2 regions of the Allobosea sp. AK1 genome follow, and region 1 is predicted to be linked to the other one. Evidence: predicted binding sites of a transcription regulator. Region 1 holds the regulator's gene; the other holds the start of a gene.

Region 1 (15,965 bases):
CGCCAATGCCATCGTCGGCTCCTTCGTGCTGACCTTCCTCGGCATCGCCATCGCCACGCCGATCGGCGTGCTCGCCGGGACCTGGCTCGCGGAATACGGCCGCGGCTCGCAGCTCGCCAACCTGATCCGCTTCATCAATGACATCCTGCTCTCGGCGCCGTCGATCCTGATCGGCCTGTTCGTCTACGTCATCCTGGTCGAGCCGTTCCGCGGCTATTCCGGCTGGGCCGGCGGCGTCGCGCTCGGCATCATCGCGATCCCAGTGATCGTGCGCACCACCGAGGACATGCTGAACCTCGTGCCCGGCCCCTTGCGCGAGGCTGGCGCCGCGCTCGGCGCGCCGCCTTCCGTCGTGATCACCTCGGTGACCTGGCGCGCGGCCAAGGCCGGCATGGTCACCGGCATCCTGCTGGCGCTCGCCCGCATCGCCGGCGAGACGGCGCCGCTGCTCTTCACCGCGCTCAACAACAATTTCTGGTTCTCGCCCTCGCTCGTGGGCGGCGTCTCCAACCTGCCTGTGACGATCTACCAGTTCGCCTCCGCCCCTTACGAGAACTGGCAGCAGCTCGCCTGGGCCGGTTCGCTCATCATCACCGTCTCGATCCTCGTGCTCTCGCTCGTTGCCCGGCGCATCGTCGCCAGCAGCAAGTAGAGCTTGAAACCAACCCGATCGCGACCGACCTTGAGGACTTAATGTCGATGCTTTCGACCCTTGAACTCTCCCCCCAGTCGCTCGATGCCGAGGCGCCCGTCCGGATCGCGGTGAAGAACCTCGATTTCTACTACGGCGAGCACAAGGCGCTGAAGAACATCAATCTCGACTTCCGTGATCGTCACGTCACGGCGCTGATCGGCCCGTCCGGCTGCGGCAAGTCGACCCTGCTGCGCATCTTCAACCGGATCTACTCGCTCTATCCGGAGCAGCGCGCGGAAGGGCAGATCATGCTCGACGGCCGCAACATCATCTCGAACGACGTCGATGTGAACGAATTGCGCTCGCGCGTCGGCATGGTCTTCCAGAAGCCGACGCCGTTCCCGATGTCGATCTACGACAACGTCGCCTTCGGCATCCGCCTCTACGAGAAGCCGCCGAAATCCGAGCTCGACGACCGTGTCGAGGGCGCGCTGCGCCGCGCCGCGCTTTGGGACGAGGTCAAGGACAAGCTGAAGAGCTCCGGCATGGGCCTCTCCGGCGGCCAGCAGCAGCGCCTCTGCATCGCGCGCACCATCGCGCAGAAGCCGGAAGTGATCCTGTTCGACGAGCCGACCTCGGCGCTCGACCCGATCTCGACCGGCAAGATCGAGGACCTGCTGGAGCAGCTCAAGAGCGATTTCACCATCGCCATCGTCACGCACAACATGCAGCAGGCGGCGCGCATCTCGCAGTACACGGCGTTCATGTATCTCGGCGAGGTCATCGAGTTCGCGCCGACCAACACGATCTTCATGAACCCGGCCAAGAAGCAGACCCAGGACTACGTCACCGGCCGTTTCGGCTAAGCGGCATTTTTGTTTCGCATCGGCTTGCCCGAAAACCGGTTTCCACTTTTCGGGCCGATGCGCCTGAGGAACACGCAATGACCGACCACATCGTCCGCTCCTACGACACCGATCTCGAAGGCATCCGCCGCAGCCTCGCCGAAATGGGCGGCATGGCCGAGCGCATGCTGGGCGACTCGACCGTCGCGCTCGTTCGCCGCGACACCGCGCTCGCCCAGAAGATCATCTCGGCCGACCAGCGCCTCGACAATCTCCAGCGCGAGGTCGAGGAAAAGGCCGTGCTCACCATCGCCCGGCGCCAGCCCCTGGCGCAGGACCTGCGCGAGCTGATCTCGGCGATCCGCCTTGCCTCCGACATCGAGCGCGTCGGCGACCTCGCCAAGAACATCGCCAAGCGCGCCGTCGCCATTGCCGGCCAGTTCCAGCCGCCGCATCGCGCGGTCGTCGGCCTCGAGCATATCAGCCGCCTCGTGCAGGCCCAGCTCAAGGACGTGCTCGACGCCTATGCCGCGACCAACGAGCAGAAGGCGCTCGAGGTCTGGAAGCGTGACGACGAGATCGACGCGCTTTACACCTCGCTGTTCCGCGAACTCCTGACCTATATGATGGAGGATCCGCGCAACATCACCTTCTGCACGCATCTGCTGTTCTGCGCCAAGAATATCGAGCGCATCGGCGACCACACCACCAATATCGCCGAGACGATCCATTACCTCGTCACTGGCGATTCCCTCGACGTGAACCGGCCGAAGCTCGACACGACCAATATCGAGGTCGAAGCGGTGACGGGAAGCTGAGGTCAAAGCCATCATGGCCGCACGTATCCTGATCGTCGAGGACGAGGAGCCGCTCACCCTGCTGCTGCGCTACAACCTCGAAGCCGAGGGCTTCGAGGTCGACAGCGTCGCGCGCGGGGATGACGCCGAGCTGCATCTGCGCGATTCCACGCCCGATCTGGTCCTGCTCGACTGGATGCTGCCGGGCCTCTCCGGCATCGAGCTCTGCCGGCGCCTGCGCTCGCGCCGCGACACCGAGCGCGTGCCGATCATCATGCTGACGGCGCGCGGCGAGGAGACCGAGCGCGTGCGCGGGCTTGCGACCGGCGCCGACGACTATGTCGTGAAGCCGTTCTCGCTGCCGGAGCTGATCGCCCGCATCCAGGCGCTTCTTCGCAGAGCGAAGCCTGGCCATGTCGCAGGGTTGCTCGCGGCCGGCGATCTCGAACTCGACCGCACGACGCGCCGCGTCCGGCGCGCCGGGAGCGAACTGCATCTCGGCCCGACCGAGTTCCGCCTGCTCGAGTTCCTGATGCAGGCGCCGGGCCGGGTCTATTCACGCGCCCAGCTCCTCGACGCCGTCTGGGGCCGCGACGTCTATATCGACGAGCGCACGGTCGACGTCCATGTTGGGCGGCTGCGCAAGGCGATCACGCCGGGCGACGCCAAGGACCCGCTGCGCACCGTGCGCGGAGCCGGCTACGCCTTCGACGAGACCTTCGCGCGCAGCGGAGCCGCGTAAGCCTCAGGCGTTCGGGCCGCCCTCGATATCGCCGGCCCAGGTCAGGGCCTTGTCATAGTCCTCGGGCTTGAAGGCGCGGACCTTGACGAAGGGGATCGCCGGGTCGAGCAGATCGACGAAGCCGGCGAGCCAGCCCTTGTCGGTGATCAGGGCTTCCTTGGGGAAGCGCCTGAGCTCCCAGAGCTTGCCGAGGCTGTAGCGCGCGTCCTTCCAGGCCGCGGCCAGCGTCATGTCGGTGAAATCGGTCATGTCGGCGAGGATGCCGAGCTTCTCGTGACGTTCGAGCCGGGCGTCGATATCGGCCATGATGGCGTCGAGATCGTCAGCCGTGAGCGTCTGCGACAGCCGATAGGCTGCGACATGGTCCGGGGCGGGCAGAATGGTGAGCATGGCTCCTCCTCCTCGGGGGACAACGCGCAGGCGAGGGGGAGGTTTCGCCGGGGCCGGTCAGACGTAAGGGGGCGGCGCGCGCGTCGCTGCGTCGAAGCTCTCGGCCTCGGCCCGCAGCCAGGCGATGAAGGCATCCAGCCCCGGCCGCGGCGGCTGGTCGAGCGGTCGCGTCAGCCAGCAGCCGATGGCGCTGGTGAAGCCGAGCCCCAGCGGATTGACGAGCGCGCCGGAGGCAAGCTCGTCGGCGACGTAGCAGCGTGGCGCCAGCGCGAGGCCGAGACCGGCGACGGCGGCGCTGGTGATCACGGAATAATAGCCGTAGCGCACGGTGTGCTCCGGCACTGCGCCGCGCAGGTCATGCGCTTCGGTGAACTCGGCCCAGAAGGTCGGCATCTGATAGTGCTGCAGCAGGGTCATCTTCTGGATATCGGCAGCGCGGCGGAAACCGCCCATCCGCTCGATCAGGCTGGGTGCCGCGACGAGCGCGACATCGCGGCCGAAGAGGAAATGCGCCTCCTTGCCGGGCCAGGGCGGGACGCCATGGGCGATCTCGATATCCGGTTCCTCCGTCTCGCTCTCGCTGACGTAATTGGTGAACTGCACGTCGACGCCGGGATGGGCCTCGGCGAAGGCCGGAAAGCGCGCCATCAGCCAGCGCTCGCCGGCGATCGCGACCATGTGCAGGCGGATCGGCCGGGCGATGGCGTTGCGCTCGGCGAGACGCCGTGCGCCGCGCTCCATCTGCTCCAGCGCGGCTTCCGCATAGGGCAGGTAGATCGCGCCGGCTTCGGTGAGCTTGAGGCCGAGCGGGCTGCGGTCGAACAGCACCGTGCCGAGATGATGCTCCAGCGAGAGGATCTGCTTGGACACCGCGCTCTGGGTCAGGTTGACCGCGAGAGCGGCGCGGGCCGTCGAGCCCAGCCTTGCGACGGTCGCGAACGCCCTCAGCGCCGCGGCTGACGGGGGTGGCCGGCTGGCCGCCATGGGGTATTCCTTTTTGGACTATCTCGGCGGAGATCGTTTCGTTTGCCGGCCTCTCGGTCAAGAGGCCATTCTTCCCTGACGGGAGGAACGAGATCATGAACCAGACGACCCGACTCTGGGGCGGGCGCTTCCGCAAGCCGCCGGACCCGCGGCTGATGAAGCTGTCGAGCGCCGCCGGCGAGCACGCAAGGCTGGTGCCGCAGGATGTCGCGGGCGGCAAGGCGCATGCGGCCGAACTCGGTCGCGCCGGCCTGCTGAGCGCGCAGGAGCTCGAGACCATCCTGACCGCGCTCGACGGGATCGCCCGCGACACGGTCGAGGGGCGGATCGCGCCCGGTCCCGATGACGAGGACGTCCACACCTTCATCGAACGTATCCTGACCGAGCGCGTCGGCTCGACCGGCGCCAAGCTCCGCGCCGGACGCTCGCGCAACGACCAGGCGGCGAACAACCTCAAGCTCTACCTGCGGAGCAAGTCACGCTCGCTCGCCGGCATGCTGGCGGAGTTGCTGGCTGCGATCGCCGATCAGGCGGAGGAGCATGCGGCGTCGGTCTGCCCCGGCTTCACCCATCTCCAGAGCGCCCAGCCGGTCACCTTCGGCCATTGGCTGATGGCGCATGGCCAGGTGCTGATGCGCGATGCCTCGCGCCTGACCGACTGGGAAAAGCGCTCCGGCCAGTCCCCGCTTGGGGCGGCAGCGCTCGCCGGTTCGGCGATTACGCTCAATCCGGAGCTCAGTGCCAAGGCACTCGGCTATGACGGGCCATTCGAGAATTCGGTCGATGCGGTCGGCGCGCGCGACCATGTCGCGGAGTTCCTGTTCGTCGCGGCGATGCTGGCGACGAACCTGTCGCGCCTCGCCGAAGAGGTGACGCTGTGGACCTCCCGGCAATTCGCCTGGGTGACGCTGGACGATGCCTTCGCGACCGGCTCGTCGATCATGCCGCAGAAGAAGAACCCGGATATCGCCGAGATCTCGCGCGGTCGGGCGTCACGGCTGACCGGCGACCTCGTCACCATGCTCGGCGCGCTGAAGGGTTTGCCGCTGTCCTATAATCGCGACCTCGCGGAGGACAAGCGCACGGGCTTCGACGCCGTCGACGTGCTTGAAGAGGTTCTGCCGGCCTTCGCCGGGCTGATCGCCAGCATGAGCGCCGATGTCGCGACGATGCGGGCTCAGGCCGGCTCCGGCTTCGCGCTGGCGACAGAAGTGGCCGATCATCTCGCCCGCAACGGCGTGCCCTTCGCCGAGGCGCATGAGATCACCGGCGCGCTGGTGCGCTATTGCGAGGAGATGGGCCGCGAACTTGAATCGCTCGACGCCGTCGATCTTCGCGCCGTCGATCCGCGGCTCGATGCCGGCGTTCTCGACCATTTGACGCTCGACGCCGCGGTCGCGGCGCGCAGCGGCCATGGCGGCACGGCGCCCGAGCGGGTGCGCGAGCAGATCGCGCGCTTCCGTGGCAAGCTCGCCAGCCTGGAAGCCTGGAGCCGGGAGAGCAGGCGATGAGCGACGCAACCTCGCCGATCAGCAGCCGCGACCTCGCTGCGATTGCCCGTCTCAGGATCGTGCCGCGGCGCTTCTACGGCCGCTGGGTCGCGTCAGTGATCATCCTCGCGATCCTCGCCTGGGTGGTGATGGCCTTCGTCGAGGGCGACATCGCCTGGCCTGTGGTGCGGCAGTTCTTCACCGCACCGGCGATCATCGCCGGTCTCGGCAACACGCTGATCATGACCGTCTGCGCGATGACGCTGGGCATCGTGCTCGGCGTGATCTTCGCGATCATGTACATGTCGCCGAATCCGGTGCTGCGCAGCGCGGCGCTGTTCTATATCTGGTTCTTCCGCGGCACGCCGCTGCTGCTGCAGCTCCTGATCTGGTTCAACCTGGCGCTGGTCTTCCCGACCATCGGCATCCCCGGCCTGTTCTCCTGGCGCACGATCGACATCATCGGGCCATTCATGGCGACGCTGCTCGGGCTTGGCATGAACCAGGGCGCCTATACCGCCGAAGTCGTGCGCGGCGGCATCCTCTCTGTCGATACCGGGCAGACCGAGGCCGCCAAGGCGATCGGCATGACCCGGCTGACGACCTTGCGCCGGATCGTGCTGCCGCAGGCGATGCGCGTCATCATCCCGCCGGTCGGCAACGAGGTGATCAGCATGGTCAAGCTGACCTCGGTCGCGAGCGTGATCCAGTATGCCGAGATCCTGCGCAACGCGCAGACGATCTACTACGCCAATGCGCGGGTCATCGAGTTGCTGATCGTCGCGGCCGGCTGGTACCTGCTCGTGGTGACGATCCTGCAGATCGGACAGTATTTCCTCGAACGCCACTTTTCGAAGGGGCGGGGAGGGCGGCGCACCAAGCGCGCCGCGGTGCAGGAGGAAACGGCATGAGCACGGCGGAGAACCCGGCGAAGGCCGATAGCGCGATCGTCACGATCGCCAATGTCAGCAAGATCTTCGGCGAGCTGAAGGCGCTGAACAACGTCTCGCTCTCGATCGAGCCCGGCACGGTGCAATGCATCATCGGGCCGTCCGGCTCGGGCAAGTCGACGCTGCTGCGCTGCATCAACCAGCTCGAGAAGATCGACAAGGGCGCCATCCGCGTCGATGGCGAGCTGATCGGCTATCGCCGCGTCGGCGACGAACTGCACGAGCTGACCGATGTCGAGATCGCGCGTCAGCGCCTCGTCACCGGCATGGTGTTCCAGCGCTTCAACCTGTTCAACCACATGACGGCGCTGCAGAACATCATCGAGGGGCCGCTCACCGTGCTGAAGCAGCCGCGCAAGCAGATCGTCGCGGAGGCGACGGCGCTGCTGGAGCGCGTCGGCCTCGCCGACAAGCGCGACGCCTATCCGAGCGAGCTCTCGGGCGGGCAGCAGCAGCGCGTCGCCATCGCCCGGGCGCTGGCGATGAAGCCGAAGCTGATGCTGTTCGACGAGCCGACCTCGGCGCTCGATCCCGAGCTTGTCGGCGAGGTGCTGAACGTGATGCGCGATCTCGCGGCATCCGGCATGACCATGATCGTCGTCACGCATGAACTCGGCTTCGCCCGCGAAGTGGCTGGCGACGTCGTCTTCATGGACAAGGGCGAGATCGTCGAGCAGGGGCCGCCGCAGACCGTGCTCGTCGCGCCCAGCCAGGCGCGCACGCGCGACTTCATCGCCGCCGTCCTGAAGTGACGGCGGCTGAACCAGTTCACTAGAGGGAGAGACCACATGCTTCGTTTGACCATCGCTGCCGCGCTGCTCGCCGGCACCGCGCTTGCCGCGCAGGCCCAGGCCCTGCCGGACCGCATCAAGACCGCCGGCAAAATCGTGATCGCGACCCAGCCGAACTATCCGCCGATCGCCTTCAAGGATGTCGCGACCAACCAGCTCTCGGGCTTCGACATCGAGCTGGGCGAAGCCATCGCCAAGGAACTCGGCGTCAAGGTCGAGTGGCAGGAGACCGCCTTCGCCCAGATGCTGCCTTCGCTGCAGACCGGCCGCGTCGACGCCGTCATGGCGGGGATGAGCGACCTGCCGGCGCGGCGCGAGACCGCCGACTTCATCGACTACATGGATTCCGGCGCGCAGTTCTACACGGTCACCGCCTTCAAGGACACGATCAAGACCCCCGAGGACCTGTGCGGCAAGAGCGTCGGCGCCAGCCGCGCGACCAACTGGCCGCGCCAGATCGGCGAGTGGAGCGAGGCGAACTGCGTTGCCAAGGGCAAGCCGGCGATCAACGTCGTCGGCACCGAGGGTTCGGTCGACGCGCGCACCCAGCTCAAGACGCAGCGCCTGCAGGGCGGCGTCCAGGGCAGCGAGACGATGAGCCATTTCCAGAAGCTCGAGCCGAACACCTATATCGCGCTCGGCAAGCCCTTCACCCATTCGCTGGCCGGCATCCCCTTCGCCAAGACGGCGGAAGGCACGCAGCTGCGCGACGCGGTCAAGGGCGCCCTCGACCGGCTGCAGGCGAACGGCACCTATGACAAGCTGATCGAGAAATACGGTCTCGCCAACAATGCGGTGAAGCCGGTCTCGATCAACCAGGGCAAGTAAGCCCTGCTTCCCGCTCCTCGTCATTGCGAGGAGCGTAGCGACGAAGCAATCGAGGGGCCGCCGGCCTGAACGGGTCGAGCCGGTCCCCTGGATTGCTTCGCTTCGCTCGCAATGACGATGTGTTCCCGGCGCGCGAGGTTCGCTCCGTGGGCTTGCGATGACGGCAGGGCTGCCGTAACCCGGTCAGGTCTTTTCCGGATCGCCAGCGCCCGCCGTCATGTCAGCCTCGATCACCGACCGTTATGCCGCCCTGGTCGAGGCGGGCGCCATCGAGCGCGATCCCGCGCAGGTCGCGGTGGTCAAGAAGCTCGAGGCCTTGTCCGCGACGCTCGCCGCCCGCCGCCTTGCCCGCAAGGGCAGCGCGCTCGGCTGGCTCTTCGGCAAGAAGCCGGACACGGCGTCCGCACCGAAGGGGCTCTATGTCTGGGGCTCGGTCGGCCGCGGCAAGACCATGCTGATGGACATGTTCTTCGAGGCCGCGCCGGTGAAGCGCAAGCGCCGCGTGCATTTCCACGAGTTCCTGGCCGACGTCCACTGCCGCATCAACGCCTATCGCCAGAAGATCAAGAGCGGCGAGGTCAAGGAAGGCGATCCGATCGCGCCGGTCGCGGCGGATCTCGCTGACGAGGCCTATCTCCTCTGCTTCGACGAGTTCACTGTCACCGACATCGCCGATGCGATGATCCTCGGGCGGCTGTTCACCGCGCTGTTCGCGGCTGGCGTGGTGGTGGTCGCGACCTCCAATGTCGAGCCGTCGCGGCTTTACGAGGGCGGGCTCAACCGGGCGCTGTTCCTGCCCTTCATCGAATTGCTGCAGACCAGGGTCGAGGTGCTCAAGCTTGATGCGCGCACCGATTTCCGGCTGGAGAAGCTCGGCGGGGCGCCGGTCTATCATGTGCCCGCCGACGAGAAGGCGAAGGCTGCGCTCGATGCCGCCTTCAAGGCCTTGTCCGGTACGGCGCAGGGGCAGCGCACTGTTTTGAACGTGCAGGGGCATGACCTCGTCCTGCCGCAGGCCGCCGCCAGCGTGGCGCGGGCCGCCTTCGCCGATCTCTGCGCCCAGGCCTACGGCGCCTCGGATTACATCGCCCTGGCGCAGCGCTTCCACACGCTGGTGCTCGACGACGTGCCCGTCCTCGATTTCGACCGGCGCAACGAGGCCAAGCGCTTCATCATCCTGATCGACACGCTCTACGAGCATCATGTGAAGCTTGTCGCTTCGGCGGCGGCCGAGCCCCACGAGCTTTATCGCGCAAGCAAGGGGCGCGAGGCCTTCGAGTTCGACCGCACGGTCTCCCGCCTGATCGAGATGCGCTCCGAGGAATATCTCGCGATGCCGCATGGCCGGCCGGATTCGGCCGCGAGCGGCGATACGACAGGGCTGGTGGAGACCTGAGCCATGCCGCAGCGCGAACCGAGCGAGACCCGCATCCTCACGGTCGCCGGCGAGCATCTGCGCAAGTTCGGGCTGAAGCGCTTCACGGTCGTCGCCGTGGCGGAAGAGGCCGGCATGACCCATGCCAATGTCTACCGCTACTTCCCCTCCAAGGGCGCGCTGATCGACGCCGTCGTCGATGTCTGGCTGAAGGCGACCGAGCGCCGGCTCGCCGATGTCGCCGATGGTCCCGACCCGGCCGACGACAAGCTCGAACGCCTGATCCTGGCGCTGGCCAAGGCCAATCGCGATCTCCTGACCGAGGAGCCGCATCTCTTCGCGGCGCTGTCGCTGGCGGTCGCCAAACGGCATGCGATCAGCCGGCGCAACCGGACTCGCGTGCGTGCTCTGTTCGAGCGGGTGGTCGACGAGGGCATGGCGACCGGCGTGTTCGAGCCGCGCGATCGGGACAGGGCGATCGCCTTCGTCATCGACGCCACCAACCGCTTCATCCATCCGGCCTCGCTGGCGCTGGAAGCGGACGTGCCGCAGGCTTCCGTCGATACCCGGCTCTCGACCCTGATCCGTGTGATCCTGCGGGTGCTCGGCAGCGGGATCGTGTAAATAATCTGGTTACCAATTACAATATATGTAAATTGTAATTATCGATTTTCGTTCCTGATGGAACCGAGTGAATGCGAAGGGCTCTGCTAAGTCATTGAAAAATCGGGGGCGGCCTCGGGCGGCTTCGCGCGAGGTGCGTCATGCCCGAGAAAAGCCGCTTTTGCGGCGAGGGTTGCGGCAAAAGCCCGGTTTGGGCCAAAGGAACGCACGGTTTGGCCGGCTCCCACCGGGAGCTGACCTGTCGCAGCGCCAAGGCATTTTGAATGTCGAAGCCGGCAGCAGCCGGATCGATGGTCGCGCCAGAAACAAAAGGACTAGGCAATGGCCCGTAAGAAGATCGCCCTCATCGGCTCCGGCCAGATCGGTGGCACGCTCGCTCACCTCGCCGGCCTCAAGGAGCTGGGCGACGTCGTCCTGTTCGACATCGCCGAGGGCATTCCGCAGGGCAAGGGCCTGGACATCGCCGAGTCCGCTCCGGTCGACGGCTTCGACGCCGGCTACAAGGGCACGAACTCCTACGAGGACATCAAGGGCGCCGACGTGATCATCGTCACCGCCGGCGTGCCGCGCAAGCCCGGCATGAGCCGCGACGACCTGATCGGCATCAACCTCAAGGTGATGAAGTCGGTCGGCGAGGGCATCAAGCAGTACGCCCCGAAGGCCTTCGTGATCTGCATCACCAACCCGCTCGACGCGATGGTCTGGGCGCTGCAGAAGTTCTCGGGGCTCAAGCCCAACATGATCTGCGGCATGGCCGGCGTGCTCGATAGCGCCCGCTTCCGCCACTTCCTCGCCGAGGAGTTCCAGGTTTCGGTCAAGGACGTCTCGGCCTTCGTTCTCGGCGGCCATGGCGACGACATGGTGCCGCTGGTCCGCTACTCGGGCGTCGCCGGCATCCCGCTGCCGGACCTCGTCAAGATGAAGTGGACCACGCAGGAGAAGCTGGACGCCATCGTCGAGCGCACCCGCAAGGGCGGCGGCGAGATCGTCAACCTGCTCAAGACCGGCTCGGCCTTCTATGCCCCGGCGGCCTCGGCGATCGCGATGGCCGAGAGCTATCTCAAGGACCAGAAGCGCGTCCTGCCGGCGGCGGCTGCGCTGCGCGGCCAGTACGGCGTCAAGGACATGTTCGTCGGCGTTCCCGTCGTGATCGGCGCCAAGGGTGTCGAGCGCGTCGTCAAGATCCGCCTCAACGGCGCCGAGAAGGAGATGCTGGCGAAGTCGGTGGCTTCGGTCCAGAACCTGATCGACGCCTGCAAGACCGTCGATCCGTCACTCGCGTAAGTTAAGCGAGGGCGGCGGCGCGACAACGCGCGGCCGCCCTCTCGTCAATTTTCGGTCGCTGTCAGGGAAACCGAGCACATGAACATCCACGAATACCAGGGCAAAGCCATCCTCAAGGAATTCGGCGCGCCCGTTTCGGCCGGTTTCCCGGCTCTCACGGTGGCGGAGGCGGTCGAGGCCGCCAAGAAGCTGCCGGGGCCGCTTTACGTCGTGAAGTCGCAGATCCACGCCGGCGGGCGCGGCAAGGGCAAGTTCAAGGAACTCGACCCCGACGCGAAGGGCGGCGTTCGCCTTGCCAAGTCGGTCGCGGAAGTCGAGGCCCACGCCAAGGAGATGCTCGGCAACACGCTGGTCACGATCCAGACCGGCGAGACCGGCAAGCAGGTCAACCGCCTCTATATCGAGGACGGCTCGGACATCGAGAAGGAGTTCTACCTCTCGGCGCTGGTCGACCGCGAGACCTCGCGCATCGCCTTCGTCATCTCGACCGAGGGCGGCATGGACATCGAGGCCGTCGCCCATGACACGCCCGAGAAGATCGAGACCTTCTCGGTCGATCCTGCCACCGGCATCATGCCGCATCACGGCCGCTCCATGGCGCGCATTCTCGGCTTGCAGGGCGACCTCGCCAAGCAGGCCGGCACCGTGCTCGGCCAGATCTACGCAGCGTTCGTGGCCAAGGACATGGACATGCTGGAGATCAACCCGCTGATCGTGACCACCCAGGGCCAGCTCAAGTGCCTGGACGCCAAGGTCTCGTTCGACTCGAACGCGCTGTACCGTCACCCCGAGGTCGTCGCGCTGCGCGACACCACGGAGGAAGACGCCAAGGAGATCGAGGCGTCCAAGTACGACCTTGCCTATATCGCGCTCGACGGCACGATCGGCTGCATGGTCAACGGCGCCGGCCTTGCCATGGCGACGCTCGACATCATCCAGCTCTACGGCGAAAGCCCGGCGAACTTCCTCGACGTCGGCGGCGGCGCCAGCGAAGAGAAGGTGACGGCGGCGTTCAAGATCATCACCGCCGACCCGAAGGTGAAGGGCATTCTCGTCAACATCTTCGGCGGCATCATGAAGTGCGACGTCATCGCCCGCGGCGTGATCGCGGCGGTGAAGGCCGTCGGCCTCAAGGTTCCGCTGGTCGTTCGCCTCGAAGGCACGAATGTCGAGGAAGGCAAGCAGATCATCCGCGATTCCGGCCTCAACGTCATTCCCGCCGACGACCTCGACGACGCCGCGCAGAAGATCGTCGCCGCGGTCAAGAAGGCCTGAGGAGCAGACATGTCCATCCTGATCGACAAGAACACCAAGGTCATCACCCAGGGCTTCACCGGCAAGAACGGGACCTTCCACTCCGAGCAGGCGATCGCCTATGGCACGCAGATGGTCGGCGGCACCTCGCCGGGTAAGGGCGGCTCGCTCCATCTCGGCCTGCCCGTCTTCGACAGCGTGCACGAGGCCAAGGCCAAGACCGGCGCCACCGCGTCCGTCGTCTATGTGCCGCCCCCGGGCGCTGCGGACGCGATCTGCGAGGCGATCGACGCCGAGATCCCGCTGGTGATCTGCATCACCGAGGGCATCCCGGTGCTCGACATGGTCCGCGTCAAGCGTTCGCTGGTCGGCTCCAAGACCCGCCTGATCGGCCCGAACTGCCCTGGCGTCGTCACGGCGGGTGAGTCGAAGATCGGCATCATGCCGGCCAACATCTTCAAGCCGGGCTCGGTCGGCATCGTCTCGCGCTCGGGCACGCTGACCTATGAGGCGGTGTTCCAGACCACCCGCGAGGGCCTCGGCCAGACCACGGCCGTCGGCATCGGCGGCGACCCGGTCAAGGGCACCGAGTTCATCGACATGCTCGAGATGTTCCTGGCCGACGACAAGACCACCTCGATCGTCATGATCGGCGAGATCGGCGGCTCGGCCGAAGAGGACGCGGCGCAGTTCATCAAGGACGAGGCCAAGCGCGGCCGCAAGAAGCCGATGGTCGGCTTCATCGCCGGCCGCACGGCGCCTCCCGGCCGCCGCATGGGCCATGCCGGCGCGATCATCTCGGGCGGCAAGGGCGGCGCCGAGGACAAGATCGCGGCGATGGAAGCGGCCGGCATCCGGGTCTCGCCCTCGCCGGCGCGCCTTGGAAAGACCTTGGTGGAAGTGTTGAAGGGCTGAGGCGTTTTAGCGCGTCATGGCCGGCCTTGAGCTGGCCATGACGCGCCGCCAAATCCCGAGGGGTTGCACGGGTCAGGCCCGGGCATGACGACAGATTGAATGATGTCCGGGCAAGGGTTCGGACATGACTTAAGCGGCGAAGGAAGGCAGGAGCATCATGGCTCGCCAGGACATCAACGAGGCTCTCGCGCAGACCGGCTTCCTCTATGGCGGCAACGCTGCCTATATCGAGGACCTCTATGCCCGCTATGAGGCCGACCCCAAGTCGGTCGACGAGCAGTGGCAGGGCTTCTTCGGCGCGCTGAAGGACGACAAGGAAGCCGTCCTGCAGAACGCCAAGGGCGCCTCCTGGAAGAAGCCGAACTGGCCGGTCGTCGCCTCTGGCGAGCTGGTCTCGGCGCTGGACGGCAACTGGGCCGTCGTCGAGAAGGTGATCTCCGACAAGCTCGGCGCCAAGGCGAAAGCCGCCGGCACCGTGCTCTCCGCCGCCGATGTGCAGCAGGCGACGCGCGACTCGGTGCGTGCGATCATGCTGATCCGCGCCTACCGGATGCGCGGCCATTTCCATGCCAAGCTCGATCCGCTGGGCATCGAGAGCCGCACCGATCATGAGGAATTGTCGCCGGCCGCCTTCGGCTTCGGCGAGGCCGATCTCGACCGCAAGGTCTTCATCGACAACGTGCTCGGCATGGAGTTCGCCACCGTCCGCGAGATGGTCGCGGTGCTGCAGCGGACCTATTGCGGCACGGTCGGCATCGAGTTCATGCATATCTCCGACCCCGAGCAGAAGGCCTGGCTGCAGGAGCGCATCGAGGGGCCGGACAAGGAGATCGCCTTCACCCGCGAGGGCAAGCGCGCGATCGTCAACAAGCTCGTCGAGGCCGAGGGCTTCGAGAAGTTCCTCGATCTCAAGTTCACCGGCACCAAGCGCTTCGGCCTGGATGGCGGCGAGGCGCTGGTTCCGGCGCTGGAGCAGATCATCAAGCGCGGCGGCGCGCTCGGCGTGCGCGACATCGTCTTCGGCATGGCCCATCGCGGCCGCCTCAACGTGCTGACCCAGGTTCTGGGCAAGCCGCATCGCGCGCTGTTCCACGAGTTCAAGGGCGGTTCCTTCGCGCCTGACGACGTCGAGGGCTCGGGCGACGTGAAGTACCATCTCGGTGCGTCCGCCGATCGCGAGTTCGACGGCAACAACGTCCACGTCTCGCTGACCGCCAACCCGTCGCATCTGGAAATCGTCGACCCCGTCGTTCTCGGTAAGGTCCGCGCTAAGCAGGACCAGTTCGGCGATATCGTCGAGCGCTCGAAGGTGCTGCCGCTGCTGATTCATGGCGATGCGGCCTTCGCCGGCCAGGGCGTCGTGGCGGAATGCCTCGGCCTGTCCGGGCTGAAGGGCCACCGCACCGGCGGCTCGCTGCATTTCATCATCAACAACCAGATCGGCTTCACCACCTATCCGCGCTATTCGCGCTCCTCGCCCTATCCGTCCGACGTGGCGAAGATGGTCGAGGCCCCGGTCTTCCATGTGAACGGCGACGATCCGGAGGCGGTGGTCTTCGCCGCCAAGGTCGCGATCGAGTTCCGGCAGAAGTTCCACAAGCCGGTCGTGATCGACATGTTCTGCTATCGCCGCTTCGGCCATAACGAGGGCGACGAGCCGGGCTTCACCCAGCCGCTGATGTACCGCAAGATCCGCGGCCACAAGTCGACGCTGGAGCTCTATGGCGAGAAGCTCGCGGCCGAGGGCGTGATCGAGGCCGGCGAGCTCGACGCGATGCGTGCCGCCTGGAAGGCGAAGCTGGAGGTCGAGTTCGACGCCGGCCAGGCCTTCAAGCCGAACAAGGCCGACTGGCTCGACGGCCGCTGGGCTGGCATGAAGGCGATCCGCGCCGACGAGGACGATCCGCGCCGCGGCGCCACCGGCGTGCCGGCGGCGGTGCTGAAGGAGATCACCGAGAAGATCACGGCTGTCCCGGCTGGCTTCAACGTCCACAAGACGATCCAGCGCTTCCTCGACAACCGCAAGAAGGCTGTCGAGGCCGGCGAGGGCATCGACTGGGCG
Region 2 (15,965 bases), 3.3 Mb from region 1:
TGCAAGGCAGAAGTCAGGCCGAGCCTGGCACGAACCATGAAGCCTTCGCCGCCATAGAAATTGATGCCGGTGAAGTTGAGACCGAGTGCGGTATCGCGCGCCATCGACCAGGTCGAGGTGCGTGACAGGAGATCGACCTCGCCCGTCTGGAGCGCGGTGAAGCGGTCCTTCGACAGGAGGGGAATGAATTTCACCTTCTCGGGATCGTCGAAGATCGCGGCCGCGACGGCCCGGCAGAGATCGACATCGAAACCGGTCCAGCGCCCCTGCCTGTCGGGAATGGAAAACCCCGCCAGCGAAGGAGCCACGCCGCAGATGACGGCGCCGCGATGCCTGACCTGCTCCAGCAGGCCGCCGGCTGGCGCCGCTCGTCCACAGTCGGGCGCGAGGGCGGCCATGGCGGCCAATACCAGCGCAAGGATGGTCGGCATCCCGGCCTTTCCCATGGCGGAGTCAGACCCGGGTGACAGCGGCGGCGACACCACCCGGCAATCGACGTTCAGATGATCGCGGCCGATCAACGAGGACCGCTTCGGCGAGCGCATGCGAGAACGGGGCGCCGGTCAGACAACCGGCGCCCCGCATGCCTCTCAGCGAACCGGCGGGGCGTATTGCAGGCCGCCCTTGGTCCAGAGACCGTTCTGGCCGCGGGCGATCTTGAGCAGCGAGCCCTGGCCCACGTTGCGCTCGAAGGATTCGCCGTAGTTGCCGACATGCTTGACGATGCGGACGACCCAGTCCGGCGTCAGGCCGATCTGCTCGCCGAACTTGCCCTCGGTGCCGAGCAGACGCTTGATCTCGGGGTTCTCGGACTTCAGCTGCTGGTCGACATTCGCCTGGGTGACGCCGAGCTCCTCGGCGTTCAGCATGGCAAAATGGGTCCACTTCACCAGGTTGAACCACTGCGGGTCGTTGTTGCGGACGGAGGGGCCGAGCGGCTCCTTCGAGATGATCTCCGGCAGAACGAGATGCTCGTCGGGGTTCGTCAGCTTCAGGCGTTCGGCATAGAGGCCCGAGGCGTCGGTGGTGAAGGCGTCGCAGCGACCGGCATCGTAAGCCTTGACCGTCTCGTCCGAGGTCGCGAAGGCGACGACTTCGTACTTGAGGTTGTTGGCGCGGAAATAGTCAGCGAGGTTGAGCTCGGTCGTGGTGCCCTGCTGGGTGCAGACCGACGCGCCCGAAAGCTGCAGCGCCGAATTCACGCCGAGCTTCTTGCGGACCAGGAAGCCCTGGCCGTCATAATAGTTCACGCCGGTGAAGAGCAGGCCGAGCGAGGCGTCGCGCGTCATCGTCCAGGTCGAGTTGCGGACGAGCACGTCGACTTCGCCCGACTGGAGCGCGGTGAAGCGATCCTTGGCCGAGAGCGGGATGAACTTCACCTTGCTGGGATCGTTGAAGATCGTCGCGGCGATGGCACGGCAAAGATCGACGTCGAGCCCCTTCCAGTTGCCCTGCGCATCCGGCACGCCGAAGCCGGCGAGGCCGGTGTTCGAGCCGCAGTTGAGAATGCCGCGCTGCTTGACCTGCGCCAGCGTGGCCTGGGCCGAAGCCCCCGTCGCGGACATCGCCAGGCCGATGCCTGCTGCAAGGGCGGCTGCTACAAACTTCTTCATCGGTACTCTCCCGTTGGAACCCCTGTCCGGCTGATGCCGGAAGATTTGTCTGGTCCCGCCGCCGGCGGCTTTTTCGCCGCTCGGTTCATCCCGCTTTCGCGCGGCGTCCCCATATCATCGCGTCGATTGCCAGAGCGACTCATGAGCGTCAAGCAACCGCCATACGCATGAGCCGCCCCTTGTTCGCTGCATATATCACATGCGAGTTTGTGGGGAGTGGTCAAGCCCGGCCACAATTTTTCCGTTTTTTGGCCGTGCCTTTCCATGAAAAAGCTGACTTCGCCTGAATTTGCGCGCCTCGGCGAGCGCACGCGCCTCGTCCTGGCAGGCCGCGACCCCGCCGACAGCTACGGGTTTGTCAATCCGCCTATCGTACGAGGCTCGACGGTGGTCTATCCGAACACCGAGGACTTCCTGGTGCGCAAGGCGCGCTACACCTACGGCACGGACGGCAACCCGACGATCGACGCGCTGATCGCCGCCGCCAACACGATCGAGGGCGGCGCGGGCGTCGTCGTGACGCCATCGGGCCTGATGGCCTGCACACTTGCCTTTCTCGCCATGCTCTCGGCCGGCGATCACGTTCTGGTGACGGACAGCGTCTACCGGCCGACGCGGATCTTCTGCGATACCTTCCTGAAGCGGATGGGCGTCGAGACGACCTATTACGACCCGCTGGTCGGCGCCGACATCGCCAAGCTGTTCAAGCCGAACACCAGGGCGATCTGGACCGAGGCTCCGGGCTCGCAGACCTTCGAGATGCAGGATATCCCGGCCATCGTGGCGGCTGCGCATGAGCGCGACATTCTCGTCGCGATGGACAACACCTGGGCGACGCCGCTGTTCTTCGATGCCCATGGCTTCGGCGTCGACCTCTCCGTGCAGGCTGGTACCAAATATTACGCCGCCCATTCCGACGTGCTGATCGGCACCGTCTCGGCCCGCACGCCGGAGCTGTTCAAGGCGTTGCGCGCAACCTGGGGCCAGCTCGGCCTGATCATCGCCCCGGAAGACGCCTTCCTGACGCTGCGTGGCATGCGCACGATGGCCATCCGCCTGAAGGAGCAGATGCCGGCCGGCATCGCCATGGCGGAATGGCTGCGCGCGCGGCCCGAGGTCGCTCAGGTCCTGCACCCTGCCCTGCCGGGCGCGCCCGGGCACGAGATCTGGAAGCGCGATTTCACCGGCGCCTCCTCGCTCTTCACCTTCGAATTGAAACCGGTCTCGATGAAAGCCGTCGGCGCGATGCTGGACGGGCTGACGCTGTTCGGGATCGGCGCGTCCTGGGGCGGCTATGAGAGCCTCGTCCTGCCCTTCGACTGCAAGAGCTATCGCACTGCGACCGAGCCCGGCTTCAAGGGGCCGACGATCCGCATCCATATCGGGCTGGAGGACATCGAGGACCTCAAGGCCGATCTCGATGCCGGCTTCGCGCGGTTGCGGGCGGTCGGCTGAGCGTGGGCCACCCGGCCGTCATTCCCGGGCGAAGCGCAGCTTCGACCCGAGAACCTCTGGACGAAAAGGCGCCGGAACCTCCGGCGTCATTGCGAGCGCAGCGAAGCAATCCAGGGCGGCGGAGCTCTACGACCCCTGGATTGCTTCGCCGCTTCGCTCCTCGCAATGACGGCAGGGGAAGGCCTCAGAGCCTGCCGATCTCGAAATCGCGGCCGAGCAGCTTCGCGAGCTGCTTGAGCCGCCCCTCGACACGCTCGCTCGCCAGCGCCGACAGATCGTCGGGAAAGCGCAACAGCAGGCGATTGTCGACGCAAGCCGCCGGAATGCGCGGCAGGATGCCCGCCATGCCGGCCGAAAGCAGATAGGCGACGCGGAAGATCGCCGCGATCAGCAGCGCTCGCGCGAGAATGGCCGGCGGCAACAGCGTCTTCAGTCCCGCCGCCCCCGGCGAGCTCGCCTTCATCCCGGCATAGCGGTGGAAGATCGCCAGCGCCAGGAAAGCCCGCCCGACATGGTCGATGCCGGTGAAATAGGCATGGGCGATGACGTTCATGCTCTGCTCGCCGCGATAATCCGGATGGGCGCGCCAGCCGATATCGGAGAGCAGGCAGACGGTCTCGATCATCCGGCCGGATGGCTCGTCCTGCGGCAGGCCGGCCGTTTCGAGGATGCCGCGGGTCCAATTGATCAGCTCGGCCGCGTGGCGGGGATCGCGTGCGCGCAGCAGGTTGTAGTCACGCGCCGCCTGCAAGAGCGGATCGGCATTCTGCTCCTCCGGCGAGAGCTGCTCGTGCAGCAGGCCTTCGCGCACGCCCTGCGCCGAGATGATGATGCCCCGCGGCTTGCCGCGCTTGATCAGCTCATCTAGCACCAGCGCGCCATAGGCCAGCAGCGGACGGCGGGCCGACGACACTGAATCGATCGCATCGAGCACCGAGGCATCGGCCCGCTCGACCAGCTTGACGAAATCGGCGACGTCGCGCGTCGGCACGGCATAGCCGTGCATCACGTTGAGCGGATAGGCCATGCGGTGCTGATGAAGGGTGGCAAGCGCGCGCCAGGTCCCACCGACGGCATAGAAGTCCCGCCCCTTCATCGCAGCGAGCTGCGGCAGCTTGTCGAGTTCGTCCTTGACGATTTTCTCGGCAACCCTCAGCGAGCCCTTCGAGCGGTCGAGCAAGGCAAGGCCGCCGAGCGGCACGCTGGCGCCCTGCCCCACCGAACCGCCTTTGACCGAGATCAGCTCCAGGCTGCCGCCGCCGAGGTCGCCGACGACACCGTCCGGCACATCGAAGCCCGAGATCACGCCGAGGCCGGAGAGCACGGCTTCGCGCCCGCCCGAGATCAGTTCGATCGGCTGGCCGATCGCCTCCTCGGCACGCGCGATGAACTCGGGCCCGTTGCTGGCATAGCGCGCCGCCGCCGTCGCGATGACGCGGAGTTCCCCGACATGCATGGCTTCGCAGAGGATGCGGAAGCGGACCAGCGCGTTGATCGCCTTGGCGATGGCATCGTCGGCGAGGCGTCCGGTCGTGGCGACCTGGCGACCGAGACCCGCCATCTCCTTCTCGTTGAAGACCTGGGCGGGCGCGCGCGCCAGCATCTCGTAGACGACAAGACGGACCGAGTTCGAGCCGATATCGACGATGGCAATGGTATGGGAGAGCGCGAGCCGCCCCGGCGCGTGCCTGGGCTCAGGCCTTGCGTCCCCCTCGGCGTGCGAGGGAGCGGGGACTTGAATTGGAGAGCGATTTTCCACGTCCGGACAGACTCGGGTTCGTCATGAAGTACTTATGCGCATTGAACGGCTCTTCGTTCGGCGCGGGGACAATGCGGCGCGAGCCGCCATCGGGCAATATCGTCCAGCTCTGCTCGTTGTCGAGCAGGTTGGCCAACATGATCTGATCCAGCAACTGCTGATGCACCGTCGGATTCAGGATCGGCGTCAGCGCCTCGACACGGCGATCGAGATTGCGCGGCATCAGATCGGCCGAGGAGATGTAGATCTTGGCCTTGGGTCCGGGCATGCCGTGGCCGGCACCGAAAGCGTAGATGCGCGTATGCTCGAGGAAGCGGCCGATGATCGACTTGACGCGGATATTCTCGGACAAGCCGGGCACGCCCGGCCGCAGGCAGCAGATGCCGCGCACGACGAAGTCGATCTCGACGCCGGCCTGGCTCGCGTCATAGAGCGCGTCGATGATCTCCGGATCGACCAGCGAATTGCACTTGCCCCAGATCGCGCCCTTGCGGCCGGCCTTCACATGCGCGACCTCCTCGGCGATGTCGGCGAGCAGACGCTGCTTCAGACCAGTCGGCGAGACGGCCATGCGCTCCAGCCCGGCCGGCTCGGCATAGCCGGTGATGAAGTTGAAGACGCGGGCGACGTCCTGCGCGATCACCGGATCGGCGGTGAAGAAGGAGACGTCGGTATAGATGCGCGCCGTGATCGGGTGGTAGTTGCCGGTCGCGATATGGCAGTAGCTGACGAGCTGACCGGCCTCGCGGCGCACCACCAGCGAGAGCTTGGCGTGGGTCTTGAGCTCGATGAAGCCATAGACGACCTGGACGCCGGCCCGCTCCATCTCCTTGGCCCAGCGGATATTGGCTTCCTCGTCGAAGCGGGCCTTAAGCTCGACCAGTGCCGTCACCGACTTGCCGGCCTCGGCCGCTTCCGTCAGCGCCTTGACGATCGGCGAGTTCGATGAGGTGCGGTAGAGCGTCTGCTTGATCGCGACGACATTGGGATCGCGCGCCGCCTGCTGCAGGAACTGCACGACGACATCGAAGCTCTCATAGGGATGGTGGACGAGCAGGTCCTTCTGGCGGATCGCAGCGAAGCAATCGCCGCCATGCTCGCGGATACGCTCAGGGAAACGGGCATTGTACGGTTTGAACTTCAGGTCCGGCCGGTCGACGCCGACGAGCTGCGAGAGCTCGGTCAGGCCGATCAGGCCGTTGACCTCGACGACCTCGTCGCTGTCGACCTTGAGCTCGCGCACGATCAAACGGCGCAGATGGTCCGGCATGCCGGTCGAGAGCTCGAGCCGGATCACCACGCCGAGGCGGCGCTGCTTCAGCATCGTTTCGAAGACGCGGACGAGGTCCTCTGCCTCCTCCTCGATGTCGAGATCGGAGTCGCGGATGATGCGGAAGGAGCCGGCGCCCTTCACCTCGTAGCCGGGGAAGAGCTTGCTGATGAACAGCGAGACCGCGTCGTCGAGCGCGATGAAGCGGTGCAAACCCTCGCGCGCCAGATCCGGCAATTCGATGAAGCGGTCGATCTTGGTCGGCACGCGGATCAACGCGTCGAGCTGACGGCCATCATTCTTGCGCTCCAGCGCCAGCGCGATGGTGAAGCCCAGATTGGGAATGAAGGGGAAGGGATGCGCCGGGTCGATCGCCAGCGGCGTCAGCACCGGGAAGATGTAATTGAGGAAGTAGTCCTCCAGCCAGATTCGGTCCTGCGCGCCGATATCGCCGGGCTGCAGCAGGTGGATGCGGTTCTCGTGCAGCTCATGACGCAATTCGGCCCAGCGCGCCTGCTGGTCGGCGGTCAGTGCCGCGACGGCCTCGCCGATGGCGACGAGCTGGCCGGCCGGCGTCAGGCCGTCCTGGCTGCGCGTGGTCACGCCGGCCTTGAGCTGCTCGCGCAGGCCGGAGACGCGGACCATGAAGAATTCGTCGAGATTGTTCGCGGAGATCGAGAGGAAGCGCAGCTGCTCCAGCAGCGGGTGGCTGCGGTTCGAGGCTTCCTCCATGACGCGGCGGTTGAACTGGAGCCAGGAGAGCTCGCGGTTCATGAAACGCTCCGGCTGCTGGCGCAGGGGCGCCGCATCAGCTTCGCTGGAGAGCTTCTCCGACTCGTCGATCACCGTGTCGAGGGTCATGCGCTTCACTCGCGTCCTGGTCGTCTTGCCGCTCATGCCGCCGTTGAAGCCATTCTAGTGCGACGGTTCGATGACAAGCGACATGATTTGAAGCATGCGGCCTGCGCAGAGATGGCCGGGTTCAACCCGGCTCCTCCGGGAACAGTTCCGCCAGCGCCTCCTGCACCAGCGGGCGCGTCACCCGGCGTCCGCGTTCGAGTGCGAGCCGGTCAAGCCGATCGACCACCTGCCGCGCGGCGGCGAAGGAACGTTCCATCCGCATGGCGAGAGCGTCGATCACGGCGATATCGACCACGAGCTGGCGGTCGATGAAGAGCTTGACCAGCAGTGCCCGCAGCAGCCCGTCATCCGGCGGTTCGATCGTCGCGGCCGGCGCCAGCCGGAGTCGCGACAGCAGATCCGGCACGCTAACGCCCCAGAGATCGGGCGAGCGCCTGGCCGTCAGCAACAGCGAGCCGCCACGCGCCTTGATCGCGTTCATCAGATGGAACAGGGCGGGCTCGTCGAGGCGGCCGGCATCGCAATCCTCGATCACCAGCGCCCCGCCGGACACGAGGTGGGGCACCTCCGCCTCGTTCAGCTCCGCTGCCGAAATCGTCCAGGCATGGGCGGCGCGGGCCCAGATCGCGGCAAGATGGGTCTTGCCGGCCCCTTCCGGCCCGGTCAGGCGCAGCCAAGCCTCCGGCCAGGCGGGCCAGCTCTCGATCAGGCTGTAAGCCGCCTCGTTGGAAGAGCCGACGAGAAAATCCTCGACGCCATGGCGGCTGTCGACCGGCAGGTCGAAGGCGAGCTGGCGCGGGCGTGGCGGAATGTCGGACATGGCGGCTCAGGCGTCGGCGTCGACGCGCGCCTTTGCCGCCGCAGCGCGGGTGGCATCGCCGCCGTGATAGAGGTTGCTGGCGAGATATTGCCTCAGGGCAAAGCGGCAGAGCACGCCGATGACAGCCGCGAGCGGCACGGCAAGCAGCAAGCCCACGAAGCCGAACAGCGAGCCGAAAGCAAGCAGCGCGAACATTAGCCAGACCGGATGCACGCCGATGGAATCACCGACGAATTTCGGCTGGAAGATATTTCCCTCGAGGAATTGCCCGGCCAGGAAGACGCCAAGCGTCGCCAGCGGCCAGGTCCAGTCCGGCCAGAACTGCACCGTCGCGACGCCGACCGAGAGCACGAGCCCCGTCAGCGAGCCGACATAGGGAATGAAGGAGAGGAAACCCGAAATGATGCCGATCAGCGCGCCGAAATTCACGCCGATGACACTGAGGCCGATCGCATAGAAGCCACCAAGCAGAACGCAGACCAGTGCCTGCCCGCGCAGGAAGCCGGCGATCGCCATGTCCATCTCGTGCAGCAGGCTACGGATGGTGTCGCGATGGTCGAGCGGCAGCCAGCTATCGACGGTCGCGACCATGCGGTCCCAGTCGACCAGCAGGTAGAAGGCGATGACCGGCGTCAGCACCAGGAGCGAGAACACCCCGACGATGGCGGTGCCGCCGCTCCAGAGCGATTGCAGCAGGCCGCCGACCCATTTCATGCCGTCGCCGACGAGATTGCCGAGCGAATTCTGCGCTTCCTTGGTCAGGTCGGCGCCGCCGAAGCGCTCCAGCCAGGGCGCCCCCTTCTCCAGCACCAGCGCCTGCAGCTTGGCGGCGTCGCCCGGCAGGCGGGCGACGAGCCCGGCAAGCTGCTGGCCGAGCAGCGGCGCCAGCAGCACCAGCCCCAGCACGAAGATGAGCAGGAAGACGACGAGGATGACGATCGTCGCCGCCAACCGGTTCATGCCCATGCGCTCCAGCCTGTCGGCGAGCGGGTCGAGCAGATAGGCCAGCGCCAGCGCCGCGATGAAGGGCAGCATCACGTCCCGCAGCATCACCAGAACCAGGACGAATACGAGAAGGGAGCCGACCCAGAAGCCGATCTGGCGCTGCAACGTCATCGATCAGCCTCTCTCGCGTTTCACGGCCGGCGGGACAAGACAAATGTGCATCGAGGCCCGGGGTTCCAAGCCGCAATGGCGGATAAAGCCCCGTCAACCTGCCATGTGGCGCAGCCAGAAGGCGAGATAGGCCGTCATCGAGGCGACCGTCAACAGAGCGACGAGGAGTTCACAGACCAGAGCGGCAGCGCCGAGCTCGATCCCGAAGGCGCGCGAACCGAGCGCCAGCGCGGCGAAGCCGATCTGCGCGGCAGTGTTGAGCTTGCTGACGACGATCGGCGCGATCGTCAACGGCTTGTCGAGCAGCCAGGACAGGATCACCGCCGACACGATCATCAGGTCGCGCGCGACCACGAGGACGACGAGCCAGACCGGGATCGCGCCGACGATCGCCAGAGTGATGTAGATCGAGACGATCAGCGCCTTGTCGGCGACGGGGTCGAGCCACGCTCCCAGCTCGCTCGCCATGCCGCAGCGCTTGGCGAGGAAGCCGTCGACCGCATCCGAGATGCCGGCGACGACGAAGAGGATGAAAGCTGCCTGCCAGTTCGCACCGACGATCATGACGATGACCAGCGGCACCAGGAACAGGCGACCGATGGTGATCAGGTTGGGGATCGTCATGGCGGCAGTTTCGCGCGAACCGCGGAAAAGACCAATGCTCTCCGGACAGAGATCCTGCGTCCAGTCGGAATGACGTCGCCTCGCCTGTGAGAAATCGACAAAGCCGGCGCAGATGCCTTGCCAGCGCGGGCGCGCTTGCCTATCGCTCGCGCGAGCAGAAGGAAGGCGAAACGCAATGAGCAAGCCCGGCGCAAACGGACTGACCTATGCGCAGGCAGGCGTCGATATCGACGCCGGCAACGCCATGGTCGACGAGATCAAGCCGCTGGTGCGCGCGACGCGCCGGCCGGGCGCCGATGCGGAGATCGGCGGCTTCGGCGGATTGTTCGACCTCAAAGCCGCCGGCTTCAGCGATCCGATCCTAGTCGCGGCCAATGACGGCGTCGGCACCAAGGTCAAGATCGCCATCGAGAGCGGGCTGCACGCGACGATCGGCATCGACCTCGTCGCGATGTGCGTCAACGACCTGATCGTCCAGGGTGCCGAGCCCCTGCTCTTCCTCGACTATTACGCCACCGGCAAGCTCGACCCGAAGGTCGGCGTCGAGATCGTCCGCGGCATCGCCGATGGCTGCCGCCAGGCCGGCTGCGCATTGATCGGCGGCGAGACCGCCGAGATGCCCGGCATGTATGCCGATAAGGATTACGACCTCGCGGGCTTCGCGGTCGGCGCCGCGGAGCGCGGCACGCTCCTGCCGCGCGAGGACCTGAAGCCCGGCGACCTGGTCTTCGGCCTGCCCTCCTCCGGCGTGCATTCGAACGGCTATTCGCTGGTTCGCCGCATCGTCGAGGTCAGCGGCCTCGGCTGGGAGGCGCCCGCCCCCTTCGCGCCCGGCAAGAGCCTGGCCGAAGCACTGCTGGAGCCGACCCGCATCTATGTGAAGCCGCTGCTGCAGGCGCTGAAGGCGACGGACGGCATCAAGGCGCTGGCGCATATCACCGGCGGCGGCTTCCCCGACAATATTCCGCGCGTCCTCCCGGAGGGGCTCGGCGTCGCGCTCGATCTCACCGCCATCCCGGTCCCGGCCGTGTTCGGCTGGCTTGCCCAGGTCGGCGGCGTCGCCGAGCGCGAGATGCTGCGCACCTTCAACTGCGGCGTCGGCATGATCGTCGCGGCTGATGCCAGCAAGGCGGATGAGGTTCTCGCCGCGCTGAAGGCCGCAGGCGAAGCGCCGGTGAAGCTCGGCGAGATCGTGCCTGTCGCCAGCGGCGAGGAGCAGGTCAGCTATCGCGGCAAGCTCTCGCTGTGAGCGCCATCCCTCCCCGCAAGCGCGTCGGGGTGCTGATCTCCGGGCGCGGCTCGAACATGGTCTCGCTGGCGCAAGCGGCGCAGGCACCGGGCTATCCGGCCCAGATCGCGCTGGTCATCTCGAACATTCCCGATGTCGCCGGGCTCGACCGGGCACGCGATTTCGGCATCGCCACGGCGACGGTCGATCATCGCCCCTTCGGCAAGGACCGCGAGGCCTTCGAGCGCGCGGTGGATGAAGCGCTGCGGGTGAACCAGATCGACCTGCTCGTGCTCGCCGGTTTCATGCGGATCCTGACACCTTGGTTCGTGGCGCGCTGGGAAGGGCGGATGATCAACATCCACCCGTCGCTCCTGCCGCTGTTCAAGGGCACGCATACGCATCGCCAGGCTCTGGAAGCCGGCGTTGCCGAGCATGGCTGCTCGGTGCATTTCGTCGTGCCGGAACTCGATGCCGGGCCGGTGATCCTGCAGGCGAAGGTGCCGGTCCTGCCCGGCGACGACGAGGAGACGCTGTCGCAGCGCGTCCTCGTCGAGGAGCACAAGCTCTATCCGGCCGCGCTGGCGGAGGTCGCGTCCGGCCGAGCCAAGCTCGAAGGCGGCGTCGTGATCCGCGGCTGAGCCGCAGCATCGCCCTCGCGCTTGCAGCGCTCCCACTCCTCTTTCGCCCTCTCCTCCTCCTTCTGCCAGCGGCGGAAGAGATCGGCACGGCGCGCGGGATAGCGCTCCTCCAGCGCGGCGAGGCCGGTCATGCGGTCGGTGCGGAAATGGCGGAAGGCCTGCCGGAGCTCGCACCAGGCGATGACGACGCGCACGCGCTCGTAGAACGTCATGCCGATCGGCCAGATCATCCGCTGCGTCGCCTGGCCGCTCTCGTCGCTGTAGTGGATCGAGAGCTTGCGGCCGTTGCGGATGGCGGCACGCACGGCCGCGACATCTACCTGATCGGCCGGGACGTCGCCGGGATGGGAGGCCGCGAACAGCGCACCATCGAGCAGGATCGGCCGCAGATGCGGCGGCAGCACCGCCGCAACCTTGCTGACCACATCCTCGGCAGCCCGCGCGAGCACCGGATCGGCCCGCTCGCTGAGCCAGCGCATGCCGACCAGCACGGCCTCGATCTCGTCGGGCGAGAGCATCAGGGGCGGCAGGTCGAAGCCTGCGTCAAGCACGTAGCCGATGCCGGCCTCGCCGCGCACGGGCACGCCCTGGCGCACCAAGGCGCCGATGTCGCGGTAGACCGTACGCACGGAGACGTCGAGCTCGGAAGCCAGCGTCTCGGCCGTCACCGGGCGCCTGCGGCGACGCAGGCTCTGGATCATGTCGAGCAATCGTTCAGCGCGCTGCACGGCGGCGTCTCCCCACTCGTCTCCCGATCCAGCACCCATGCCGTTCGACCGAGACGATCGAACGGGCAACGATGTGGACCTGCGGCAGAATGGCTCGACCGCGCTGACAGGTTCTGTCAGGAGCGTGTCAGCAGCAAGGCGGCCGTCGCGAGAGGGATGCCGCCGGCGAGCCGGCGCAGCCGTCAGTTCAGAACGGGCGCTTCAGCTTGCACTGGTCGATGAACTGCAGGCCCTTCTGGCGGGCCGTGTCGTTGAAATAGCCGGTGTCGCGGAAGGCCTGAATCTCGTCCTTGGTCATCGCGTTGACCGTGCCCTTGGCGTAGCAGCTGCAGGGGGTGTGGACGGCTTCGCGCGTGGTGCCCATCAATTGCGACTGCGTGATCAGGCAGGCGTCGAAGGCGCGCAGCTGGATCATGTAGGGGGTCAGGTTCTTCGCCGTCGGGTCGGGCGGCGGCAAGGTCGTCGAGCTGCTTGCGGCATAGGCCGAAACGCTCGCCAGAATCGACAGTCCACCGGCCAGAACGACCGCACCCATCCGCCGCATCTTCATGATTCCGCCTGCCCTTCGAGAACGGAGCGCATCGAAGACCACGATGCCGAGCCCCTGCCCCGGCATGGCCATAGAGCGGGCCCGAGGTCAAGAGGCGGATCATCGCCGGACTACCGATTCATGGGCGGCGCGCCCCAGAGCAGGCGTTCGCAGCACCGGCGGCACAATCCGCTCGGAGCCCGCAGGTTCCGGCCATTTGAGAGGACCGCCTGGCCGATGCCGACACGGTCAATGCGGCCGTTCCCGGTCCTGCATCGCCTTTCCCGAGAACCGCATGCCCCTTTTCGAGCCGAAGCTTCAGTCGGCCTCGGGCGCACTGTCCGCCAGCTCGAGGAACACGGCCGCACAGAGCAGCCAGAGGATCGCCAGTTCCATGATCGCCGCTGCTCCTGGAGCGCCTTTCGGCCGCCATTCCCGGCCTTGCGATCATTCTCCCCGTCATCGATTAACGGGCGGTATCCGGGCCTGCCCCCACCCGCACCGCGAGCCCTGCCCGTCGCCTCTAGGCGGCCACAGGCACCGCCAGTCCGAGCTCGACCAGAATGGAGCGCGGGCACAAGCAGCCGATCTGGCTGGGCGGCGGTCCCCAAGCGCCTTGCCACTCGAGGCCGCCCTGCTTCCACGCTTCGACGACCGCGCGCCACTGCCTCCGCTGTTCGGAGGATTTGCGCCGGCGGACCGAGCCGGAGTTCCTTTTTGCCATGTCAGCCTCACCGCCTAGCTGCGACGCAGCATAAATTGTGCATCGCAACAGAGATAAGAAGCCATCGAGCGATGCGCCACCCTCGTTTCGGCAGGGCCAGTATGCACGCGGAGGCTTGGCAGCCGGAGGCGGAGTGCTGTTTGGCGCTTTCGAACGGCTCGACATGGCCTGTCGGCCAGCCGGCAGCCTGGTCCCGCCTCGCCGCCAGGACAGAGCGAAACCGTGCAGAAGCTGACGACGCGTGAAAGGCCCCTAAGATCAACCACTTGAAAATGCTGAAGATAACGAAATGGGAACCTTAACCGCGCATTAAACCTCCTCCGCCAGATTGCGGGCATACCTTATCGGAGACGCCGTCGCGTCGGAGTTCTGGATCATGCGTTGCGTTGCGTATCTGGCAGGTCTTTCGACCTGCCTCGCCCTGTCGCTAACTGGCTATGCCCAGGCCCAGTCGAGCGACTACTCGACCCTGACTTCCCCCCAGTCGGCGCAGAACTGGTACATCACGGTCGGCGCCGGCGTACGCTACCAGCCCGACTACACCGGCTCGGACGATTACGTCTTCCGGGCCCGCCCGATCATCTCGCTGGGCAAGGGCCTGAAGAGCACCTGGTGGAGCGCCGAGGACGATACGATGCTCAGCATCGGCGTCTTCTCCGGCCAGGGCTGGCGCATCGGCTTCTCGGGCGACCTGCTCTGGAAGCGCTCGGCCAAGGTCAATCCGGCCCTCGTGGCAGTGCCTGCGACCAAGTTCGGCGCCGAGCTCGGCGGCTTCGCCGAGTTCTACCCGACCTCCTGGCTGCGCGGCCGCGTCGACCTGCGCCGCGGCGTCGTCGCGCATGACGGCGTCGTCGCCGATTTCAAGCTCGACGCCTTCTCGACCGTCGGACAATGGACGCTCGGCATCGGCCCGCGCATGCGGATCACCTCGGCCGACTACGTCCGGACCTATTTCGGCACCCGCGGCGCCCAGCCGGGCACCGGCGGCCTGCTACAGCGCTACAACGCCGGCGTCCACACGGTCGGCGCCCTGGCGCAAGTGACCTATCACTGGTCCGACCAGCTCAAGACCACGGCCTATGTCGAATACAAGCGCCTTGTCGGCGACGCCACGCGCTCGCCGATCGTCAGGCCGTTCGGCTCACGCGATTCGCTCACCTTCGGCCTGTCGGCGAGCTATTCGTTCGACACGGGAACGAGCTACTCCTTCGGGCTCTGACGAGCCGCCGCGCCATGGCGGGGGCTCCCCCTGCCATGACGTCCCCAAACCGCAAAAGAAAAGGCGGGCCGGATACCGGCCCGCCTTTCTGCGTTTCAGCAGACGGCTGGGATCAGCCGACGATCTCGTTGCCAGCGAAGAACTGGGCGATCTCGATCGCAGCCGTCTCCGGAGCGTCCGAGCCGTGCACGGTGTTCTCGCCGACCGAGAGGGCGAAGAGCTTGCGGACGGTGCCCTCGGCAGCGTTGGCCGGGTTGGTGGCGCCCATCACTTCGCGATACTTGGCGATGCCGTCCTCGCCTTCCAGAACCTGCACGACCACCGGGCCGGAGGTCATGAACTCGACGAGCTCGCCGAAGAACGGACGGGCCGAGTGGACCGCATAGAAGGTCTCGGCCTGGGCCTTGGTCATCTGGATGCGCTTCTGCGCGACGATGCGCAGGCCGGCCTTCTCGATGACCGCGTTGACCGCGCCGGTGAGATTGCGCTTCGTCGCATCGGGCTTGAGAATGGAGAAGGTACGCTGGACAGCCATCGATCGATCCTTGGAAGGGGTACGGAGAAGGGAAATGTGGCGCGCTTATAGCGACCACCTTCGCACCCTACAAGGCTTGTGCGCCGGGCCATCATGCCCGGAATCCATGAGCCGGCGGATCAATTCCATGTTAGGATAGGGCGTTGACGACAAGGAGCCGATCCATGGTGCTCATTGCTCTCGCCTTCGCCAGCTGCCTGGCAATGCTTTGTCAAATCCTGCTCGTGACACCGGACTCCATCACCCGCGACCGCAGGGGCAACCAGCCCCCGCCTTCCGGCGGCATCGCGGCGTTCTGAACGGCGCAGCAGGGCGGCATCCTCCGGATACCGAACGTGGCCTCAGTGCCGCGTCAGGAAAGCGCGGGCTTCGCGCAGGGCCGAGGCGATCTCGTCGCGATTCATCTCGAGCGCCAGTTCCTGACGGTGCGCCGCTGCCCGGGCGCAGCCGCGGGCAAAGGCGACGTTGAACCACATCTGCGCCTTGACCAGATCGACAGCTCCCGCCCGCCCCGAGGCGTGCATCAGCCCGAGTTCGTAATAGGCTTCCGCCGACACCTCCGCCGGGATCACCAGCGAAGCAGGAACAGCGTTCATCTCCATGCGTGCCATGACAACCACCCTCTTGTCGTTGTGCCGGCCACCCGTCCAAAGGCCCCGGCTGATGACTGCGAGAGTGGGTCCGATCTTTAAAATGCCTCCTAAATTTCGCGATGAATCGAGTCTCAACGAGACGTAAGCGGGCGGTTAAATCAACGAAGGATTCACCCCGGAATCGCGAAATTCGCAATAATCTCAATACCCTGATCTTGCGTCACCCTGGGGCGCATTGAGAATGGATTCA

What was found. Region 1 encodes PhoB, which activates phosphate uptake and scavenging genes when phosphate is short. Its sites were predicted from a motif close to TGTCATNNANCTGTCAT; they were not measured.
Region 2: FHT98_RS22170 (RNA degradosome polyphosphate kinase) is a predicted target of PhoB. The motif match lies at 7,018-7,034, and genes of this name have one in related genera.

What each region holds. Positions count from the first base shown of each region.
Region 1 is NZ_VFMG01000001.1:1,270,203-1,286,167, reverse strand. Features, by position in the region: gene pstA (phosphate ABC transporter permease PstA) at 1-652, shown strand, start outside; gene pstB (phosphate ABC transporter ATP-binding protein PstB) at 694-1,500, shown strand; gene phoU (phosphate signaling complex protein PhoU) at 1,578-2,297, shown strand; gene phoB (phosphate regulon transcriptional regulator PhoB) at 2,311-3,018, shown strand; gene FHT98_RS06540 (SpoIIAA family protein) at 3,022-3,408, opposite strand; gene FHT98_RS06535 (LysR family transcriptional regulator) at 3,466-4,392, opposite strand; gene argH (argininosuccinate lyase) at 4,488-5,903, shown strand; gene FHT98_RS06525 (amino acid ABC transporter permease) at 5,900-6,793, shown strand; gene FHT98_RS06520 (amino acid ABC transporter ATP-binding protein) at 6,790-7,584, shown strand; gene FHT98_RS06515 (ABC transporter substrate-binding protein) at 7,621-8,451, shown strand; gene zapE (cell division protein ZapE) at 8,669-9,847, shown strand; gene FHT98_RS06505 (TetR/AcrR family transcriptional regulator) at 9,851-10,450, shown strand; gene mdh (malate dehydrogenase) at 10,772-11,734, shown strand; gene sucC (ADP-forming succinate--CoA ligase subunit beta) at 11,813-13,009, shown strand; gene sucD (succinate--CoA ligase subunit alpha) at 13,019-13,903, shown strand; gene FHT98_RS06485 (2-oxoglutarate dehydrogenase E1 component) at 14,061-15,965, shown strand, end outside.
Region 2 is NZ_VFMG01000001.1:4,611,108-4,627,072, reverse strand. Features, by position in the region: gene FHT98_RS22190 (amino acid ABC transporter substrate-binding protein) at 1-422, opposite strand, end outside; gene FHT98_RS22185 (amino acid ABC transporter substrate-binding protein) at 591-1,613, opposite strand; gene metC (cystathionine beta-lyase) at 1,878-3,068, shown strand; gene ppx (exopolyphosphatase) at 3,253-4,827, opposite strand; gene FHT98_RS22170 (RNA degradosome polyphosphate kinase) at 4,763-6,958, opposite strand; gene FHT98_RS22165 (P-loop NTPase family protein) at 7,080-7,778, opposite strand; gene FHT98_RS22160 (AI-2E family transporter) at 7,785-8,894, opposite strand; gene FHT98_RS22155 (CDP-alcohol phosphatidyltransferase family protein) at 8,988-9,518, opposite strand; gene purM (phosphoribosylformylglycinamidine cyclo-ligase) at 9,694-10,767, shown strand; gene purN (phosphoribosylglycinamide formyltransferase) at 10,824-11,387, shown strand; gene FHT98_RS22140 (helix-turn-helix transcriptional regulator) at 11,315-12,115, opposite strand; gene FHT98_RS22135 (hypothetical protein) at 12,303-12,665, opposite strand; gene FHT98_RS22130 (MipA/OmpV family protein) at 13,745-14,587, shown strand; gene ndk (nucleoside-diphosphate kinase) at 14,700-15,122, opposite strand; gene FHT98_RS26680 (hypothetical protein) at 15,287-15,421, shown strand; gene FHT98_RS22120 (hypothetical protein) at 15,464-15,718, opposite strand.